DNA from 2 places in the Nocardioides sp. Z40_12 genome. Region 1 is predicted to be linked to the other one. Evidence: predicted binding sites of a transcription regulator. Region 1 holds the regulator's gene; the other holds the start of a gene.
The links. The regulator LexA, encoded in region 1, represses DNA repair genes until DNA is damaged. The targets are predictions, from matches to a motif close to TCGAACANNTGTTCGA.

Region 1 (9,589 bases):
CGGGCTGGTAGCCCAGCTTCTTCAGCGACCGCGGCACCGTCTGGTTGACGATCTGCATCGAGCCGCCGCCGACGAGCTTCTTGAACTTCACCAGGGAGAAGTCGGGCTCGATGCCCGTGGTGTCGCAGTCCATCATGAAGCCGATGGTGCCGGTGGGTGCGAGCACGGAGGCCTGTGCGTTGCGGAAGCCGTTCTTCTCGCCCAGCTTGATCACCTCGGCCCACGCGCTCGTGGCCAGCTTGAGCACCCGGCTGTCCTCGGTGTGCAGCACCCGCACCTGGTCGTTGGCCGACTGGTGCTTGCGCATGACCCGCTTGTGGGCCTCGGCGTTGCGGGCGTAGCCGGCGTACGGGCCCACCACGGAGGCGAGCTCGGCGGAGCGCTTGTACGACGTCCCGGTCATCAGGCTGGTGATCGCGGCGGCCATCGAGCGGCCACCCTCGGAGTCGTAGCCCAGGCCCATCGCCATCAGCAGCGCGCCGAGGTTGGCGTAGCCGATGCCGAGCTGGCGGTAGTCGACGGTGGTCTGGCCGATCGACTCGGTCGGGAAGTCGGCGAAGCAGATCGAGATGTCCATCGCGGTGATGATGAACTCGACCGCCTTGGCGAAGAGGTCGGCGTCGAAGGTGTCGTCGTCCTTGAGGAACTTCAGCAGGTTGAGCGACGCCAGGTTGCACGAGGAGTTGTCGAGCGACATGTACTCCGAGCACGGGTTGGACGCGGTGATCCGGCCGGTCTCGGGGTTGGTGTGCCAGTCGTTGATGGTGTCGTCGTACTGCAGGCCCGGGTCGGCGCACTCCCAGGCGGCCTTGCTGATCTTGGCGAAGAGCTCACGCGCGTCGACGGTCTCGATGACCTCGCCGGTGTCGCGGGCCCGCAGGCCGAACTCACGGCCGTCCTCGACCGCCCGCATGAACTCGTCGCTGACGCGCACCGAGTTGTTGGCGTTCTGGTACTGCACGGAGGTGATGTCCTTGCCGCCCAGGTCCATGTCGAACCCGGCGTCGCGCAGCGCGCGGATCTTGTCCTCCTCGCGCGCCTTGGTCTCGACGAACTCGACGATGTCGGGGTGGTCGACGTCGAGGACGACCATCTTGGCGGCCCGGCGCGTGGCGCCGCCCGACTTGATGGTGCCCGCGGAGGCGTCGGCACCGCGCATGAAGGAGACCGGGCCCGAGGCCGTGCCGCCGCTGCTCAGCAGCTCCTTCGACGAGCGGATGCGGGAGAGGTTGAGGCCGGCGCCAGAACCGCCCTTGAAGATGAACCCCTCTTCCTTGTACCAGTTGAGGATCGAGTCCATGGAGTCGTCGACGCTGAGGATGAAGCAGGCCGACACCTGCTGCGGGGAAGAGGTGCCGACGTTGAACCAGACCGGGGAGTTGAACGAGAAGTACTGGTTGACCAGCAGCCAGGTGAGCTCGTGCTCGAAGATCTCGGCGTCCGCGGGGGTCGCGAAGTAGCCGTGGTCGATGCCGGCCTTGGTGTAGGTCTTCACCACGCGGTCGATGAGCTGCTTGAGGCTCCACTCGCGCGCGTCGGTGCCCACGGCGCCACGGAAGTACTTGGTGGTGACGATCGTGGAGGCGTTGACGCTCCAGAAGTCGGGGAACTCGACGCCGCGCTGCTCGAAGACGGCCTCGCCGGTCTTCCAGTTGGTCTGGACGACGTCGCGGCGCTCCCAGTTGATCGCGTCGTAGGGGTGGGTGCCTTCGGTGCTGAAGATGCGCTGCATCTTCAGGCCCCCCTTGTTCACCGTCTTCGTCATGGGTTCTCCTCAGTCCTGGCTTCGTTGCGTCGGTCTGTCATCTGGTTCTTGCTCTGTGTTGAGCGCCCGGCACGCAGCTTCCCCACTACGTGCCGGGCGGATCGTGGGCTAGCCCGTCGGGACGGGCAGCGCCGCGCGCTCGGCGCGCAGCATGGCGATCTCCGCCTCGAAGTCGGCCGCGCTCTCGAACGCGCGGTAGACGGAGGCGAAGCGCAGGTAGGCGACCTCGTCGAGCTCGCGCAGCGGGCTGAGGATGGCGAGGCCGACCTCGTGGGCCGGCACCTCGGCGACCCCCTCGCTGCGCAGGGTGTCCTCGACCGCCTGGCCGAGGCAGGCCAGCTGGTCCTCGGTCACCGGCCGGCCCTTGCAGGCCTTGCGGACCCCGTGGATGGCCTTCTCCCGGGCGAACGGCTCGGTGGCGCCGGAGCGCTTGAGCACCAGCAGCTGCATCTGCTCGACGGTGCTGAACCGCTTGCCGCAGGCCTGGCAGGTACGCCGGCGGCGGATCTGGCCGCCGTCGTCGGAGACCCGGGAGTCGAGGACCCGCGTGTCGGTGTGCCGGCAGTGCGGACAGTGCATGGGGGTCTCCTTCCGTTCGGGTCGACGAGAGGAGCCCTTCCGGGCACCGCGACGACACCGCCCTTACAGGTCTAACACCTGTGGATGAGCGGCTATTTCCTGTGGATGAATCGGCTTCGCCTGTGGGTGGGAGCCCGGCGACTGTTAACTACATGTGGAAAACCACAACGGTGTAACTACTAGATGTAGTGGTAACCGTACGTCCCCGGCACCACCTGCGCAACCTGAACCGGCGAAGTCGGCGCCCGGTTTCGCAGGACGCCCTCGGGCACCGGCAAAGTCGCAGGTCAGGGCCCCTGCCGGGGTCCGGATCGGTCTGGACCGCGGCGTGTCGCGGCCCCGATCCCCGGGCCGCGGGACTGGACCGGCCTGACACAATGAGGCCGTGGCGACGGGGAAGAGAGCAGGCGCGAGGCGGGCGGCTCCTGCCCGCGCGAGCCGCCCGGCCCGCGCCGCCCGGCCCGCGCGCTCCGCGCCGCCCTTCGACCCAGCAATCCTGGGGCTCGCCGCCGGGATCACCCTCTGCGTGATCGCCTGGGGCTACCTCGTCTACGCCGCCATCGACTTCGGCATCGCCGGACGCTCCGGCAGCTCCGGCGGCTGGCTGATGCTGGCGCTCGCCTCGCTGGGCGCCATGGCCTGCCTCTTCGTGGGGCTGATGCTCGCCTCCCGTCTGAGCGCGGCGCTCGGGCTGGCCAGAGAAGCTGCCGCCCACCGCTCCGAGCCGGAGGACCTCCCGGGGCCGGCCGAGCCCACGTCGGACCCGGCGCCCGCTCCCCCGGCCCGGGCAGCTCGGCCTCCGGGCGGTCGCCGGATCTCTCGCCGCTGACCTGCCCGACCGACGGCGGGCCCCACGACGATGCCCGCCCTTGGACACAGGGAGAGGCGGGGCCCGGCAGGGCCCCGCCTCTTGTCTTCCCCATCCGCCGGCCGGGGTCGAGGCGACCGGCGGAAACTATTCAGTTGTATCCACCGGCCGGGGTCGAAGCGACCGGTGGAGGCTGGAGGGGTGAGGCCAGCGGCTTCGTCACTCAGCGAGCGGGACGCGGAGCTTCTGGCCGATCGTGACCATTCCGGAGTCGAGGGCGTTGAGCCGCTCGATCTCCCCCATCACGGCGCGCACGTCACCGTCTTCGGCGATCGCGGCGGCGATGCCCCACAGGGTGTCGCCGTCCTCGACCATCACGATCTCGGTGGGCGCCGGCGTGCCCGACTCCTGCGTGGCGACAGAGCCGCCGCCCAGGAAGACTCCCGCGACGAGCACGAAGAGGAGAGCGGCGACGAAGACGACGACACGGCCGCGCCGGGTCAGGCGGACGCCGCCCCGCTCCGGTCGAACCTCCGCACGGGGCGCAGCAGGCCGCAGCTCACGGACGGGGGCGAGCTGGCGGGTGGGGGTGAGAGTCATCGTGCTCATCGGGACCTCCTGGGGAAGTGGCGGTCAGCCTGTGGGTGTTGCTGTCGAACTGATGTCTAACTGCGACCACCGACAGTCCTGACGAAGCACTGGGGCGATCCGTCTCGATCACACGTTCGATCGAACACATGTGCGACGTTAGATCAGGTGTTCGAACGAATCAAGGACCTGGCCGAACAATTGTTCGACGGCGTGTCGCCCCGCCGACCGGGCGGATACCCTCGCCACGTGCGCAGGCAGGACTGGACACGTGAGCGACGCGTCGTACGACGGGTGGTCGCCAACGCCGCCGCGCCGGACGCCGGCTCGCCCGAGGCAGTCTGGCCCGCCTCCGTCCCGGCGGTCGCCCAGGTGCTGCGCGAGGGACTCGAGATGGCCGAGGGCGTCACGCTGCTCGTCGGGGAGAACGGGTCCGGCAAGTCGACCCTGGTGGAGGCGGTGGCGATGGCGTTCGGCCTCGCGGCCGAGGGGGGCACCCGCAACGTGCAGGAGGGGACGCGTGCCACCGAGTCACCGCTGCATCAGTGGCTCGACCTGGAGAAGTCCCCGGGAGCCCCGCGCTGGGGGTTCTTCCTGCGCGCCGAGACGATGCACGGCTACTTCACCCGGCAGGAGGGGTTCGCCACCGGTCAGGACCCGCGCTACCACGAGATGAGCCACGGCGAGTCGTTCCTGGCCCTGCTGCGCTCCCGGTTCGACTCCCCCGGGCTCTACTGCCTCGACGAGCCGGAGGCGGCGCTGTCGTTCAGCGCCCAGATCGCCCTGGTGGCGACGCTGCACGAGCTGGCCGGCCGCGGAGCGCAGGTGCTGTGCGCCACCCACTCTCCCCTGGTGGCGGCCCTGCCCGGCGCCCGGCTCCTCGAGGTGGGGCCGTGGGGGATCCGGGAGACGACGTGGGACGAGCTGGAGCTGGTGAGCCACTGGCGGCGCTACCTGGACGCGCCGATGCAGTACCTGAGGCACGTCCTCGACTGAGGACCACCAACGCCGCGCCCGGTCGCCATCCGCCACAAAGCACAGTGATGTCATCAGTTTCAGGCATGCGGGTGTGATTCCCGCGCGAATAGCGTGGCTGCATGCGCGATCTCCTGACCACTCCCATGGAGACCATCGAGGCCGATCTCGAGGCCCTGGTCGTCACCATGGCGCAGTCCCCGGCCTTCAAGACCGTCGAAGAGCCGGACGCCACGGTCTACTGGTCCCACCTCCCGCTCGAGGTGTGCAACGTGATCGCCAACGCCCGGATCGCCTCGGCCGACGTCGCCGGGCGCATCCCCGAGCTCCTGGCGCCCTTCCTTGACCGAGGGCTCCCCTTCCAGTGGATGACCACCCCCGAGACCACCACCCCGGCACTGGAGGCCGCTCTGGCCCAGGCCGGCCTGGTGGCGACCGAGGCGGCGGCGATGCACGTCAACCTGGACCGGCCGATCGACCCCGAGGCCCCCGACGACGTCTACATCGACGTCGTGTGGCCCGACCACACCGAGCCCGTCGCGGCCACGATCTTCGCCGGGCTCGGCCTCCCGGCGCACGCCGGGGGCACCCACATGGACTTCCTGGACACGATGGACCCGGCCGACCACCAGTTCTTCATCGCGCGCAGCTCCTTCACCGGCGACCCCCAGGGCGCCGGGACCTCCCACCGCCGCGGGAACAGCGTGATGCTGGGCAACATCGTCACGCTCCCCCAGGCCCACGGGCGCGGCCTCGAGCGAGCCCTGGCCGGCACCATGATGAACCGGGCCCGGGAGACCGGCGCCGGCACCGCCACGGTGATCGCCGCCGAGGAGACCTACCAGGCCCTGGTGGACCTGGGCTTCCGTACCGGGTTCAACGTGGTCAGCTGGGTCTGCAGCCCCTGACCCTGAGCGACACGCCCGTTCGAACACCTGTTTGAACTCCGCCTCCTGGCGCACTACGGTGAGGTCACCGAGACCGCACCACCCCCAGGAGGCACCGCATGCCCAAGACGCGCGAGACGAGCGGCAAGGTCGTCCCGATGCCGGACGGGCCGCCGGACGCGACCGGGCTCACCCCGCGTCAGCAGCGGATCCTGCTCTCCATCAAGGACTCGCTCGAGCAGCGTGGCTACCCGCCGAGCATGCGCGAGATCGGCCGGGAGGTCGGCCTCACCAGCTCCAGCAGCGTCGCCCACCAGCTCAAGGTGCTGGAGGAGAAGGGCTACCTCAAGCGCGACCCCAACCGCCCTCGGGCCCTGGAGGTCTTCCTGCCCGAGGTGCTGGCCGCCCGCCGGGCGATGAGCAGCGCCGAGGAGTCGTCGTTCGACCCGACGGGCGTGGGCGACGCGGCGCCCGCCGCCCAGTACGTCCCGGTCCTCGGCCGGATCGCCGCCGGCGGGCCGATCCTGGCCGAGGAGCGCGTCGAGGACGTCTTCCCGCTCCCCAAGCAGCTCGTCGGCGACGGCACCCTCTTCCTCCTCGAGGTCTCGGGCGACTCGATGATCGACGCGGCCATCTGCAGCGGCGACTACGTGGTGATCCGGCAGCAGCCGGATGCCGCCAACGGCGAGATCGTGGCCGCGATGATCGACGGCGAGGCGACCGTCAAGACCTTCCAGCGCAAGGACGGCCAGGTCTGGCTGCTGCCCCACAACGACGCCTACGAGCCGATCGACGGCACCCACGCCACCATCCTCGGCAAGGTCACCGCGGTCCTGCGCCGCATGTGATCCTGGCCCGGGAGGTCAGGCTAAACTCGCGGCGATGCGACGGTCCCGAGCAGAGCCCCAGTCCTCACCGGCCCCGCCGCTCGCCGAGGGGGTCTCGCCGGAGGTGTTCCGCACCCGGCCCGACGACCGCTTCAAGCTGACGGCGGAGTCGAAGGACCTGCTCGACGCGCTCTCCCGGGCGAGCGCGGAGGCCGGCTGGGTCTCGGCGCTGGGCTACAACCTCACGATCAGCCACAGCCACCGCTTCGTCTGGTACCGGGTCGCCAAGGTCGCCACCCGCACCGTGCGGCACCACTTCGCCACCCACGAGGTCTCCCTCGACGTCGACCACGCGATGCGGGTGCGCTACCCGACGGCGCTCTTCGCCGACTACTTCGCCTTCGCCTTCGTCCGCGACCCGCTCGAGCGGTTCCTCTCGGCCTGGCAGGACAAGGTCGTCAACACGAACTACTTCAAGTTCGACGGCGACACCCACGCCCGGATGCAGCGGGTCGAGGAGTTCGCCCGGTGGACCGCCACCCACGACCTGCGCGCCGTCCCGGGCACCGACCAGCACCTGGCGCTGCAGACCCGACTGATCGACCTCGACCGGGTCGACTTCGTGGGACGGCTGGAGACCTTCGACCGCGACTTCGCCGAGGTCTGCGAGCGGGTCGGCGCGCCCGCCGTGCCCGCCCGCCCGCGCAACCAGACGGCCCCCGGCGGGCGTCGGCTCGACGTCTCGGACGAGCTCCGCGAGCTGGTCAGCGCGATGTACCGGCGCGACTACCAGATCCTCGGCTACTGAGCCCTACTCCCCGGCGGCCGCGGCCAGGCGGCTGAGCGCCTTGCGCACCACCTGCGGGTCGTGGGTCGTCCACATGGGCGGGAGGCTGGCCTTGAGGAACCCGCCGTACCTCGCGGTGGCCAGCCGCGGGTCGAGCACCGCGACCACACCCCGGTCCGAGGTGGTGCGGATCAGCCGGCCGGCGCCCTGAGCCAGCAGCAGGGCGGCGTGGGTCGCGGCCACCTGCATGAAGCCGTTGCCCCCGGCGCGGTCGGCCGCGCGCTGGCGGGCCGACATCAGCGGGTCGTCGGGACGCGGGAACGGGATCCGGTCGATCAGCACCAGCTGGCAGGTCTGCCCTGGCACGTCGATCCCCTGCCACAGGCTCAGGGTGCCGAACAGGCAGGTGTGCGGGTCGGCCACGAACTGACGCGCCAGCTCGGGGAGCTGGGCCTCACCCTGGGCCAGGGTGGTCAGGTGGGGCAGCCGTTCCCGCACCACCTCGGCGGCCGCCTCGGCGGCGCGGCGGGAGGAGAAGAGGCCAAGCGTGCGCCCGTCGGCGGCGTCGACGAGATCGACGATCTCGTCGAGCTGCGCCTGGCCCAGCCCGTCCCGGCCGGGCGGCGGCAGGTGGCGGGCGAGGTAGAGGATGCCCTGGCGCCCGTAGTCGAACGGCGAGCCCACGTCGAGCCCGCGCCACGGGCGCGCTCCCTCGGACTCCACGGCGGGGGCGCCGGTGTCGACGCGCTCCGAGGGCTTGAGCCCCAGGCTGCCGGCCACGGAGGCGAAGTCGCCGCCCAGCATCAGGGTCGCCGAGGTGAAGACGACCGTCTTGTCGGTGAGCAGCCGCTCGCGCATCTGCGCCCACACCTGGAGCGGTGCCACGGCCAGCCGGGCGGGCATCCGCTCGCGGGCCTCGTTGAGCCACAGCACGTCGGCGTCGCTGCCGGCCGCCATCCGCTCCGCGGTCGTGAAGACCTCCTGAGCCAGCCCCTTGGCCTGGGTCCGGGCGGCGTCAACCTCCCCCGCGCCCTTCTCCTCCTTGCCGAACGCCGAGACCACCGCCCGGGCGGCGTCGCGGACCAGCACCAGCGCGTCGCCCAGCTGCTGCCCCATCTGGTCGATCCGGCCCCCCGGGGTCATCGCCAGGGCGTCGGCGAGGGCCTCGGCGGCGTCGGCCAGGTCGTCGGCGGGGTTGGAGGCGCCGGCGTTCTCGGCCACGTGGCGCTGGGCCCGGCGCGAGGCCCGCTCCACGTCGCCCACGGACAGCTCGTCGGTCGCCGCCTGGGTGACCCGCGCGGTGAGCTCGTGGGCCTCGTCGATCACCACCACGTCGTAGTCGGGGATCATCGGCACCCCCTCGATCGCGTCGATGGCGAGCAAGGAGTGGTTGGTGACGATCAGGTGGGAGCGCTGGGCCTTCTCCTTGGCCCGTTCGGCGAAGCACTCCGTGGCGAAGGCGCAGCGCGCCGCGCCCAGGCACTCCCGGTGGTTGACGCTGACCTGACGCCAGGTGCGGTCGGTGTGGCGGGGCGCGTTGTCCCGCTCGCCGGAGCCGCCCGACTCCACCTCGGCCTCGGCCCAGCTGCGCAGCTCGAGGACCTCGGCGCCCATCGAGCCGGCCGGGACGTCGACCAGCACACCCTGCTCGTCGGGGACGCCCTCGCGGACGCGGTGCAGGCAGGCGTAGTTGGACCGCCCCTTGAGCACCGCGTAGGAGGAGTCCACCCGGTCGCCGACCGCCTCCATGAGCCGCGGGATGTCGCGCTCCACCAGCTGGTGCTGGAGGGCCAGGGTGGCGGTGGCCACGACCACCCGGTCGCGGTGCAGCAGGCTGGGCACCAGGTAGGCCAACGACTTGCCGGTGCCCGTCCCGGCCTGGACCAGCAGGTGCTGGCCAGACTCCATCGCCGCGGTCACCGCCTCGGCCATCTCGACCTGGCCCGGGCGCTCCTGACCGCCCAGCGCCCCCACGGCAGCCGCCAGCACCTCCGGCACCGAGGGTGCGGGAGGTGCGGCGGTCTCGGTCGCGTCAGGCATCCGAGAAGCCTAGGGCCGGGCGCCGACAGTCAGGCACCTCAGACGACGGCACCGGAGTCGTCGGGGGCGCGCTCGACCCTGATCTTCTTCTCCTTCGACATCGGCCACCGCTCCTGGAGGTAGGTGACCAGCGGGGTCGCGGTGAAGACCGAGCTGTAGGTGCCGACCACCAGACCCACGAGCAGGGCGATCGCGAAGTCGCGCAGCGAGTCTCCACCCAGGACCGCGAGGGCGGCCAGGATGAACATGGTGCCCAGACCCGTGTTGACCGTCCGCGGCAGCGTCTCGACCGCCGCCTTGTTGGCCAAGTCGGTGAAGAGCTCGCCGGGCTTG
Region 2 (9,589 bases), on a different contig from region 1:
ACCTCGACGACCACACCGGGGGCGATCTCGGCCCGGATCCGGTCGTCCTGGGTCTCCTGGACGACCGCGTAGATGCCCGAGCTGAGCAGCACCCGGTCGCCGGGGGCGAGGGCGGCCTGGAGCTTCGCGACCTCCTTCTGGCGTCGGCTGGCAGGCCGCACGATCAGCAGCCAGAAGACCAGGGCGATGGCGACCAGGGGCAGGAACTCCACGAAAAGACCTCTCGACGGGGGGTGGGTGTGCGCCCGCGAGTCTACGTGGGTCCTAGTCGTCGAAGAGACCCTCGTCGAGGCTCGGCCCCGCGGAGGCCGGCACGGGGAGCCCCAGGTGCTGCCACGCGGCGGCGGTGGCGACGCGACCCCGGGGCGTCCTGGCCAGGAAGCCGTTGCGCACCAGGAAGGGCTCGGCGACCTCCTCCACGGTCTCGCGCTCCTCCCCCACCGCCACCGCCAAGGTGGAGACGCCCACCGGGCCGCCGCCGAAGCGGCGGCACAGGACGTCGAGCACGGCCCGGTCCAGCCGGTCCAGTCCGAGCTCGTCCACCTCGTAGAGATCCAGGGCGGCGCGCGCCACCTCGCGGGTCAGCACGCCGTCGGCGCGCACCTGGGCGTAGTCGCGGACCCGGCGCAGCAGCCGGTTGGCGATCCGCGGGGTGCCGCGCGAGCGCGAGGCGATCTCCGCCGATCCGCCCTCGGTCAGGTCGACGTCGAGCAGCCCGGCGGACCGGTGCACGATCTGGTCGAGCTCGGCCGGCTCGTAGTACTCCAGGTGGGCGGTGAAGCCGAACCGGTCGCGCAGCGGGCCCGGCAGCAGGCCGGCCCGGGTGGTGGCGCCGACCAGGGTGAAGGACGGGATCTCCAGGGGGATGGCGGTGGCCCCCGGGCCCTTGCCGATGATCACGTCGACCCGGAAGTCCTCCATGGCCATGTAGAGCATCTCCTCGGCCGGGCGCGACATCCGGTGGATCTCGTCGACGAACACGACGTCGCCCTCGTTGACCGCGCTGAGGATGGCCGCCAGGTCGCCGGCGTGGGTGATCGCCGGCCCGCTGGTCAGCCGCAGAGGCACCGACATCTCCGCCGCGATGATCATCGCCAGGGTCGTCTTGCCCAGCCCGGGCGGGCCGGAGAGCAGCACGTGGTCCGGCGCCCGGCCGCGCTGCCGAGCGGCCTCGAGGACGAGCCCGAGCTGGTCCTTGACCCGGACCTGCCCCACCACCTCGTCGAGGGCCCGGGGGCGCAGCGCCGCCTCCACGGCCCGCTCGTCGCCCTCGGCCTCCGCCGCGGTCAGCGAGCGCAGGTGCGCGTCCTCGCTGAGCGAGAGGAACTCCTCGGGATCCATCTCAGGTCCTGCTCAGCGTCTGGAGGGCGGCCCTGAGCAGCGCCGCGACGTCAGGGGCCGGCCCGGCCTGCCCGGCGACGGCCTCGACCGCCTTGTCGGCCTCACGCGCCGACCAGCCCAGCCCCACCAGGCCCTGCTGCACCTGGTCGCGCCACGCCTCGGCCGCGGGCACGGCGCCGGCGGCCCGCGGGCCGCCGGCCGGTGCGCCCAGCCGGTCCCGCAGCTCCAGGATGATGCGCTGGGCGCCCTTCTGACCGATCCCGGGGACCTTGGTGAGGGTCTTGACGTCCTCCGAGGCCACCGCCGACCGCAGCACGTCGGGAGTCAGCACCGCCAGGATGGCCTGGGCCAGCTTGGGCCCCACCCCGCTGGCGGTCTGCACCAGCTCGAAGCACGCCTTCTCGTCGTCGTCGCTGAACCCGAAGAGGGTCAGGGAGTCCTCGCGGACGACCATGCTGGTGGGCAGGGTCGCCTCGTGGCCGGGACGCAGCGTCGCCAGGGTGGCGGGGGTGCACATCAGCTCCAGGCCCACCCCTCCCACCTCCAGCACCGCCGAGGAGAGGGTGAGCGCGGCCACCCGGCCGCGGACGAAGGCGATCATGCGGGTCTCCTGGTGGTGGGTCGGCGGGCGGCGACGGCCTGGGCGGCGACCGCGGCCTCGAGACGGGACTGGGCGCCACCGCGCCAGATGTGAGTGATGGCCAGGGCGAGCGCGTCGGCGGCGTCGGCGGGCTTGGGGGGCGCGGCCAGCCGCAGGATCCGGGTCACCATGGCGGCCACCTGGGCCTTGTCGGCCCGTCCGTTGCCGGAGACGGCCGCCTTCACCTCGCTGGGGGTGTGCAGGGCCACCGGGAGCCCGCGCCGGGCCGCGGCGACCAGGGCGATGCCGCTCGCCTGTGCGGTGCCCATGATCGTGCTGGAGTCGGACCGGGCGAAGACCCGCTCGACAGCCACCGCGTCCGGCCGGTACTCGTCGAGCCAGGCATCGATGCCCTTCTCGATGGTGACCAGTCGCTCGGCGACCGGGAGCGAGGCACTGGTGCGGAGCACGTTGACGTCGACCAGGCTCAGCGGCCGGCCGACCTCGCCCTCGACCATGCCGATGCCGCACCGGGTCAGGCCGGGGTCGATCCCCAGGACACGCATCGCCACCCTCTCGTCCGAACGTGTGTTCGCACGACACGCTATCCCGTGGCGCGGCGGGGGCCGCCGCCGACACGCAGACGGCGGCCCGGGCGCGGTGCCTCAGTCCTCGAGCTGGGCCATCACGTCGTCGGGTACGTCGAAGTTGGCGAAGACGTTCTGCACGTCGTCGAGGTCCTCGAGCGCCTCGACGAGGCGGAAGACCTTGGCCGCCGCGTCGGCGTCCACCGGGATCTCCATGCTGGGCACGAACTCGACCTCGGCGGAGTCGTAGTCGATGCCGGCGGCCTGCAGCGCCGTGCGCACGGCCACCACGTCGGTGGCCTCGGAGATCACCCGGAAGGTCTCGTCGAGGTCGTTGACGTCCTCCGCCCCGGCCTCGAGCGTGGCCTCGAGGACGTCGTCCTCGGTGACCTCGCGGCTCTCCTGGCCCTTGGGCACCATGACCACGCCCTTGCGGGTGAAGAGCCGGGAGACCGAGCCGGGGTCGGCCATGGTGCCCCCGTTGCGGGTGACCGCGGTGCGCACCTCCATGGCCGCGCGGTTGCGGTTGTCGGTGAGGCACTCCACGAGCAGCGCGACGCCCTGGGGCCCGTAGACCTCGTACATGATGGTCTGGTACTCCGCACCCCCCGCCTCGGCGCCGGAGCCGCGCTTGACGGCGCGGTCGATGTTGTCGTTGGGGACCGAGGACTTCTTGGCCTTCTGGATCGCGTCGTAGAGGGTGGGGTTGCCCCCGGGGTCGCCACCACCCTGCCGAGCCGCCACCTCGATGTTCTTGATCAGCTTGGCGAAGAGCTTGCCGCGCTTCGCGTCGATGGCGGCCTTCTTGTGCTTCGTGGTCGCCCATTTGGAGTGGCCTGACATGAGTCCCTCTATCAGTCTCGAGTACGGCTTCTCGGGTGCAGCCCTGGATTCGGTACGCCGTCAGGCCGAACGCACCAGGTCAACGAACATCTTGTGGACCCGGCCGTCGCTGCCGACCTCGGGATGGAACGAGGTCGCCATCAGGGGGCCTTGGCGGACGGCCACGATCCTACCCAGGGCCGGCCCCGACCCGACCCGCGCCAGGACCTCGACGTCGTCCTCGACGCTCTCGACCCAGGGAGCCCGGATGAAGACGGCCCGGACCGGGTCGTCCAGCCCGGTCACGTCGAGGTTCTCCTCGAAGGAGTCGACCTGGCGCCCGAACGCGTTGCGGCGCACCGTGACGTGCAGGCCGCCGATCGTCTCCTGGCCAGCGATGCCGTCCTCGATCCGGTCGGCGAGCATGATCATGCCGGCGCAGGTCCCGAAGACGGGGAGTCCGTCGCGGACCGCGGCGCGCAGCGGACCGAGCATGTCGAAGAGGGCGGCGAGCTTGCTCATGGTCGACGACTCACCGCCCGGGACGATCAGCCCGTCGCAGGCGGCGAGCTCGGCCGGGCGGCGGACGGGGACGGGGTCGGCCCCGAGCGAGCGGAGCGCCGCGAGGTGCTCGGGGACGTCTCCCTGGAGCGCCAGCACGCCGATGGTGGGACTCACGGTCTCCGATCCTAGGGCCGACGAGGGCCGGTGACTCCGCGGCGCCGATCGGGCAGACTCGCCGGCATGGGCCGCACGTGGCAGAGCCCGCCGAGGGCGGAGATCCCGGCCGCGCTGCGTCAGCACGTCGTCTCGATGTTCGGCTACGCAGCGCACGGCCTCGAGCCCGGCGTCCATCGTGGGCTCCCCTCCGACACCGTGACCCTGGTGCTCAGCCTGGAGCGACCCCTGCGCACCGCCCCCACGGAGCAGGCCTGGCACGACGGCGTTCGCGACAGCCGGTGGGTCTCCCTCGGCGGGCTGCACACGCGGCCGGCGATGGTCGAGCAGCCTGGCGTCTGGCAGGGCGTCCAGCTCACGCTGCACCCGCTCACGGCCCGGGGGCTCCTGGGCGTGCCGGCGGCGGACCTGCCGGTGGGCAGCTGGGACGCCCGCGACCTCTTCGGGCCCGAGGTCGACCGCGTCACCGAGGAGCTGCACGCAGCTGCGGACTGGCACGGCCGATATGCCGCCGTGGCCGGCTTCCTGCTCCGGCGTCAGCGGCTGGTCCGCCGTGGGGCCGAGCCCCCGGTCCCGCGCGAGGAGGTCCGTGAGGCCTGGCGGCTGCTCACCCGCCGTCCGGACCTCCCGGTGGCCGACGTCGCCCGCGAGGTCGGCTACAGCCGGCGGCGGCTCGGACAGCTGCTGGCGGCCGAGGTGGGGCACGGACCCAAGACGGTGCAGCGGCTCGCCCGCTTCGACGTGGCCCGGCGGGTGGTGGCCCGGGTGCCGGGCTCGGGCACGACCCTGGCCGGCGTCGCCGCCCGTGCCGGCTACTACGACCAGTCGCACCTCGTGCGCGACTTCCACGAGTTCGCCGGACTGGGACCCTCGGCGTGGCTGGCCGCGGAGTTCCCAAATCTCCAAGATCGCGCAGTCGACGACGCGGGAGCATCGTCGGCATGAGCGAAGACCACACCCCCACCGTCTGGCCGGCCTTCCAGGCCCACGACCCCGACCTGCTGATCCGCGGCCTCGTCGCCCTGGGCTTCGAGGAGACCGCGGTCCACCGCGACGAGAGCGGCGTGGTGGAGCACGCCCAGCTCGACTGGCCCGAGGGCGGAGGCGTGATGCTGGGCCGCCACAAGCCGGAGGGCCCGTTCACGCAGCAACCCGGCACCACCGCGGCCTACGTCGTCACCTCGGACGTCGACGCCGTCTGGCAGCGGGCCAAGGACGCCGGCCTGGAGCCCGGGGACATCGACGAGAAGTCGTACGGGAGCCGGGAGTTCCTCCTCCGCGATCCCGAGGGCAACCAGTGGTCCTTCGGCACCTACGCCGGAGAGCCCCGACGCGGCTGAGCCCACCCGGTCCCGTCACCGCCTCAGGTCGGCGCCCCGTTCACCAGCCGCGCTCGGCCAGCCGGTGCGGCTGCGGGATCTCGTCGACGTTGATGCCCACCATCGCCTCGCCCAGCCCCCGGGAGACCTTGGCCACCACCTCGGGGTCGTCGTAGAAGGTGGTCGCCTTCACGATCGCCTCGGCGCGCTGGGCCGGGTTGCCGGACTTGAAGATGCCCGAGCCGACGAAGACGCCCTGGGCCCCGAGCTGCATCATCATCGCGGCGTCGGCCGGGGTGGCGATGCCGCCCGCGGTGAAGAGGACGACGGGGAGCGTCCCGGTGGCGGCGACCTCCTGGACGAGCGGGTAGGGCGCCTGCAGCTCCTTGGCGGCCAGGTAGAGCTCCTCCGGGTCGAGGGCGTGGAGCCGGCGCAGCTCGGCGCGGATCGTGCGCATGTGGGTGACGGCGTTCGACACGTCGCCCGTGCCGGCCTCGCCCTTGGAGCGGATCATCGCGGCGCCCTCGGTGATCCGGCGCAGCGCCTCGCCGAGGTTGGTGGCCCCGCAGACGAAGGGAACGGTGAAGGACCACTTGTCGATGTGGTGGGCGTAGTCGGCCGGGGTGAGCACCTCGGACTCGTCGATGTAGTCGACCCCGAGACTCTGCAGGACCTGCGCCTCGGCGAAGTGCCCGATGCGGGCCTTGGCCATCACCGGGATCGACACCGCCTCCTTGATGCCCTCGACCATGTCGGGGTCGCTCATCCGCGACACCCCGCCCTGCGCCCGGATGTCGGCGGGGACGCGCTCCAGCGCCATCACCGCAACCGCGCCCGCGTCCTCGGCGACCTTGGCCTGGTCGGGAGTGACGACGTCCATGATGACGCCGCCCTTCAGCATCTCGGCCATGCCGCGCTTGACGCGCGAGGTCCCGGTGGTGCCGCCGGTCGTCTCGGTGCTCTCCTCGGTCATGCCTTTCAGCGTAGGCCCCGGCGGACCCGGCGCAAGGGCGGTCTCGCCGGCCACCCGCCGGCTGCCCGCAGGGCGCTGCCTCGACAGGTCGCGGCTACTGCTGCCCTGGCCGCGGGGAGGGCTCGGTGTCGGCGTCGGTGAAGGCCTGTCCGCCACCGAAGGAGTCGGCCACGCTGCGCCCCGCCACGACCTGGAACTCGCTGGGCCGCGCCTGCAGGTGAGCCGTCACCAGGTCCACCGGGCCGTCCTGCTGCGAGACCACCAGCAGGAGGTTGCCCGCCCGGCGGCCCCGCCGGGTCGCCGCCTCGAGGTGGACCGACGCAGCGCCGAAGGAGGTGAGCAGCGCGGCGAGCACCCGACGGGTCCAGGCGAACGGCGCTCGGTCCGCGACGTTGAGGAGCAGCAGGCCCCCCGGCTCGAGGACCCGGCCCGCCTCCGCGAACGCCTCCGTGGTGACCAGGTCGCCGGGCACCCGCCCGTCGGCGAAGGCGTCGACCAGGATCACCTCGGCGCTGTCGGTCCGGAGCCCGGCGAGCCCGGTCCTGCCGTCGAGCGGGCGCACCTTGATGCCGCTGCGCGCCGGCAGCGGGAGCTCGGCGCGCACCAGCGCCGTCAGCGCCTCGTCCGGCTCCAGCACGATCTGCCCGGAGCGCGGCCGGGTGGCGGCCACGTAGCGGGGCAGCGTGAGGCCGGCTCCGCCCACGTGGACGATCCGGACGGCACGGCCGGGCTCGGTGAACCCGTCGAGCACGTCGCCGAGCCGGCGGACGTAGTCGAAGGCGAGGAAGGTGGGGTCGTCGAGGTCCACGTAGGACTGGGCCTGGCCGTCGAGGCGCAGCACGAGCGCCGAGCGCCGCTCGGTCGCGACGATCTCGGCGCCACCGAGCCGATCGCCCACGGGGCTCAGCCCCGGGCGGGCGGCGCCGCCGCTGCCAGCGCCTGCCGTCGCACGCTGAGGATGCGCTGCAGGACGGTGACCGTGCTGAGCGCCCCGAGCAGCACCAGGCCCCAGGCGAAGACGAGCGGGTCGCCGGCGATCTCGGCGGCGACGGCCGACAGGGCGAGCAGGACGAGGCGGTCGGCCCGCTCCATGATCCCCACCCGGGCCGTGAAGCCCACCGACTCGGCGCGGGCCCGGGCGTAGGAGGTGGAGATCCCCGTGACCAGGCACCACAGGGCTGCGGCCTGCCCGAGGACGGTGTCGCCGGGCCCCGCGAAGTAGAGCAGCACGGAGCCGAAGATGACGGCGTCCGCGATCCGGTCCAGCGTCGAGTCGAGGAACGCGCCGAACGCGCTGGTCCGTCCGCTGATGCGGGCCATCGTGCCGTCGAGCAGGTCGAAGAGCGCGAAGACCGTCACCAGCACCAGCGCGGTCATCAGCTCGCCGCGGGGGGCGAACCAGAGCGCCGAGGCGCAGGTGAGCACCGTCCCGATCACGGTGATCGTGTCGGGGCCCAGGCCCAGGCGCAGCAGCAGGCGGGCGATGGGCGCGATGAGGATCTTCGTGACGAGACCCCGGAGATGTTCGAGCATGGCGTCAGCAGGCTATCGGTCGGCGAGCGCCGCACAGACCTCGGCCACCGCGGTCGGCACGCCCGCGACGTACCAGTCCACGCCGGCGGCGCGCACCCGTTCGGTCCGGCCGCCGACCCCGCGGATGATCGCGGCCCCGGGCAGCTCGTCCCAGGGCGGGACCGAGTGCTGGCACAGCACGTGCAGCCGGCCCGAGGCGATCGCCATCGCGTCCATCGTGCCCGACCCCAGCATCCGCACCGTGGCAGCGCCGTTGGCCATCCGCCCGAACGCCTCCCCCACCGGGCCGCCGTAGAACGGCGGGTGCAGGTAGGTCGTCAGGCACGACTCGCCGAGCGCACGGTCGACCAGCGGTGCCAGCGGGCGGCCCTCGACCGTCGGGGGGAGGTCCGGGCCGCCCACGTACGTCGCGGAGGAGGCCTCGTGGTGCACGGCGCCGAGCAGCAGCCGCTCACCGTCGCGCAGGGCCAGCGCGGAGCACCACCAGTCCAGGCCGGCCGCGAAGTTGTAGGTCCCGTCGACCGGGTCGATGACCCAGGTCCGGCCGCTGCTCCCGACGTGGTCGGCACCCTCCTCCCCCAGGATCGAGTCGTCCGGTCGCAGCCGGCGCAGGGTCCGCACCACCAGCTCCTCCGCCGCCCGGTCCGCCGCGGTGACCACGTCGGAGACCGACGTCTTGGTCTCGACCGCCAGGCCCTCGGCCCGCATCCGCGCGGCCAGGCCGGCGGCCTCGCGCACCAGGTCCGCGGCCAGACGGGCGTCGTCGGGCGGTCCGGCGTCGCCCACCGCGGGGAACGGGCTCATGCGTCCCAGGCTTCCGCGAGCAGCTCCCGGGTGTCGGTCAGCAGCTGGGGCAGCGTCTTGGTGTGGCCGATGATCGGCATGAAGTTGGCGTCGCCGACCCACCGGGGCACCACGTGCTGGTGCAGGTGCGCCGCGATGCCGGCTCCCCCGGCGGTGCCCTGGTTCATCCCGATGTTGAACCCCTCGGCGCGCGAGACCCTGCGCAGCGTCCGCATCGCCTCCTTGGTCAGCCGGCCGATCTCGACGGCCTCCTCGTCGGTGGTCTCGGTCCAGTCGGCGATGTGCCGGTAGGGGCAGACCATCAGGTGACCCGAGGAGTACGGGTAGAGGTTGAGCACCACGTACGCGGTCTCACCCCGGTGCACCACCAGACCGTCGGGGTCGGCGAGTCCCGGCACCCGGCAGAACGGACACTCCCGGCTGGACGGGTCGCTCGGCTTGTTCTCCCCTCGGATGTAGGCCATCCGGTAGGGCGTCCAGAGCCGCTCGAGGTCGTCGGGACGGCCGATGCCGTCCTGGTGCGCGCTCTCCCCCGACTCCGTCCCGCCCGGCACCATCAGACCTGCTCGCGGCTCGTCACGGCGGCGGCGACCCGCTCGATCGCCTCCTCGAGCGGCACCCCGTTGTCCTGCCGCCCGTCGCGGTAGCGGAAGGAGACCGCGCCCGCCTCGACGTCCTGGTCCCCGGCGATGATCATGAACGGGACCTTCTGCAGCTGGGCGTTGCGGATCTTCTTCTGCATCCGGTCGTCGGAGTCGTCGACCTCCACCCGCAGGCCCAGCGTCTTCATCCGCTTGGCCACGTCGAAGAGGTAGTCGTTGTGCCGCTCGGCGATCGGGATCGCCGCCACCTGGACCGGCGCGAGCCAGGGCGGGAAGGCGCCCGCGTAGTGCTCGACCAGCACGCCGAGGAACCGCTCGATCGAGCCGAACTTGGCCGAGTGGATCATCAC

Region 2: a site for LexA is predicted at 2,502-2,517, ahead of ruvC (crossover junction endodeoxyribonuclease RuvC). Genes of this name have one in related genera too.

The regions. Positions count from the first base shown of each region.
Region 1 is NZ_JBZAJA010000001.1:575,727-585,315, forward strand. Features, by position in the region: gene AC4BG9_RS02725 (vitamin B12-dependent ribonucleotide reductase) at 1-1,765, opposite strand, end outside; gene nrdR (transcriptional regulator NrdR) at 1,874-2,344, opposite strand; gene AC4BG9_RS02735 (hypothetical protein) at 2,730-3,173, shown strand; gene AC4BG9_RS02740 (LysM peptidoglycan-binding domain-containing protein) at 3,372-3,761, opposite strand; gene AC4BG9_RS02745 (AAA family ATPase) at 3,990-4,736, shown strand; gene AC4BG9_RS02750 (GNAT family N-acetyltransferase) at 4,838-5,623, shown strand; gene lexA (transcriptional repressor LexA) at 5,722-6,450, shown strand; gene AC4BG9_RS02760 (sulfotransferase family 2 domain-containing protein) at 6,485-7,237, shown strand; gene AC4BG9_RS02765 (ATP-dependent DNA helicase) at 7,241-9,256, opposite strand; gene secD (protein translocase subunit SecD) at 9,295-9,589, opposite strand, start outside.
Region 2 is NZ_JBZAJA010000006.1:125,523-135,111, forward strand. Features, by position in the region: gene yajC (preprotein translocase subunit YajC) at 1-212, opposite strand, end outside; gene ruvB (Holliday junction branch migration DNA helicase RuvB) at 265-1,341, opposite strand; gene ruvA (Holliday junction branch migration protein RuvA) at 1,343-1,942, opposite strand; gene ruvC (crossover junction endodeoxyribonuclease RuvC) at 1,939-2,478, opposite strand; gene AC4BG9_RS12835 (YebC/PmpR family DNA-binding transcriptional regulator) at 2,587-3,351, opposite strand; gene pdxT (pyridoxal 5'-phosphate synthase glutaminase subunit PdxT) at 3,412-4,008, opposite strand; gene AC4BG9_RS12845 (AraC family transcriptional regulator) at 4,075-4,953, shown strand; gene AC4BG9_RS12850 (VOC family protein) at 4,950-5,348, shown strand; gene pdxS (pyridoxal 5'-phosphate synthase lyase subunit PdxS) at 5,389-6,300, opposite strand; gene AC4BG9_RS12860 (spermidine synthase) at 6,395-7,198, opposite strand; gene pgsA (phosphatidylinositol phosphate synthase) at 7,204-7,833, opposite strand; gene AC4BG9_RS12870 (inositol monophosphatase family protein) at 7,846-8,637, opposite strand; gene AC4BG9_RS12875 (HIT family protein) at 8,634-9,194, opposite strand; gene thrS (threonine--tRNA ligase) at 9,194-9,589, opposite strand, start outside.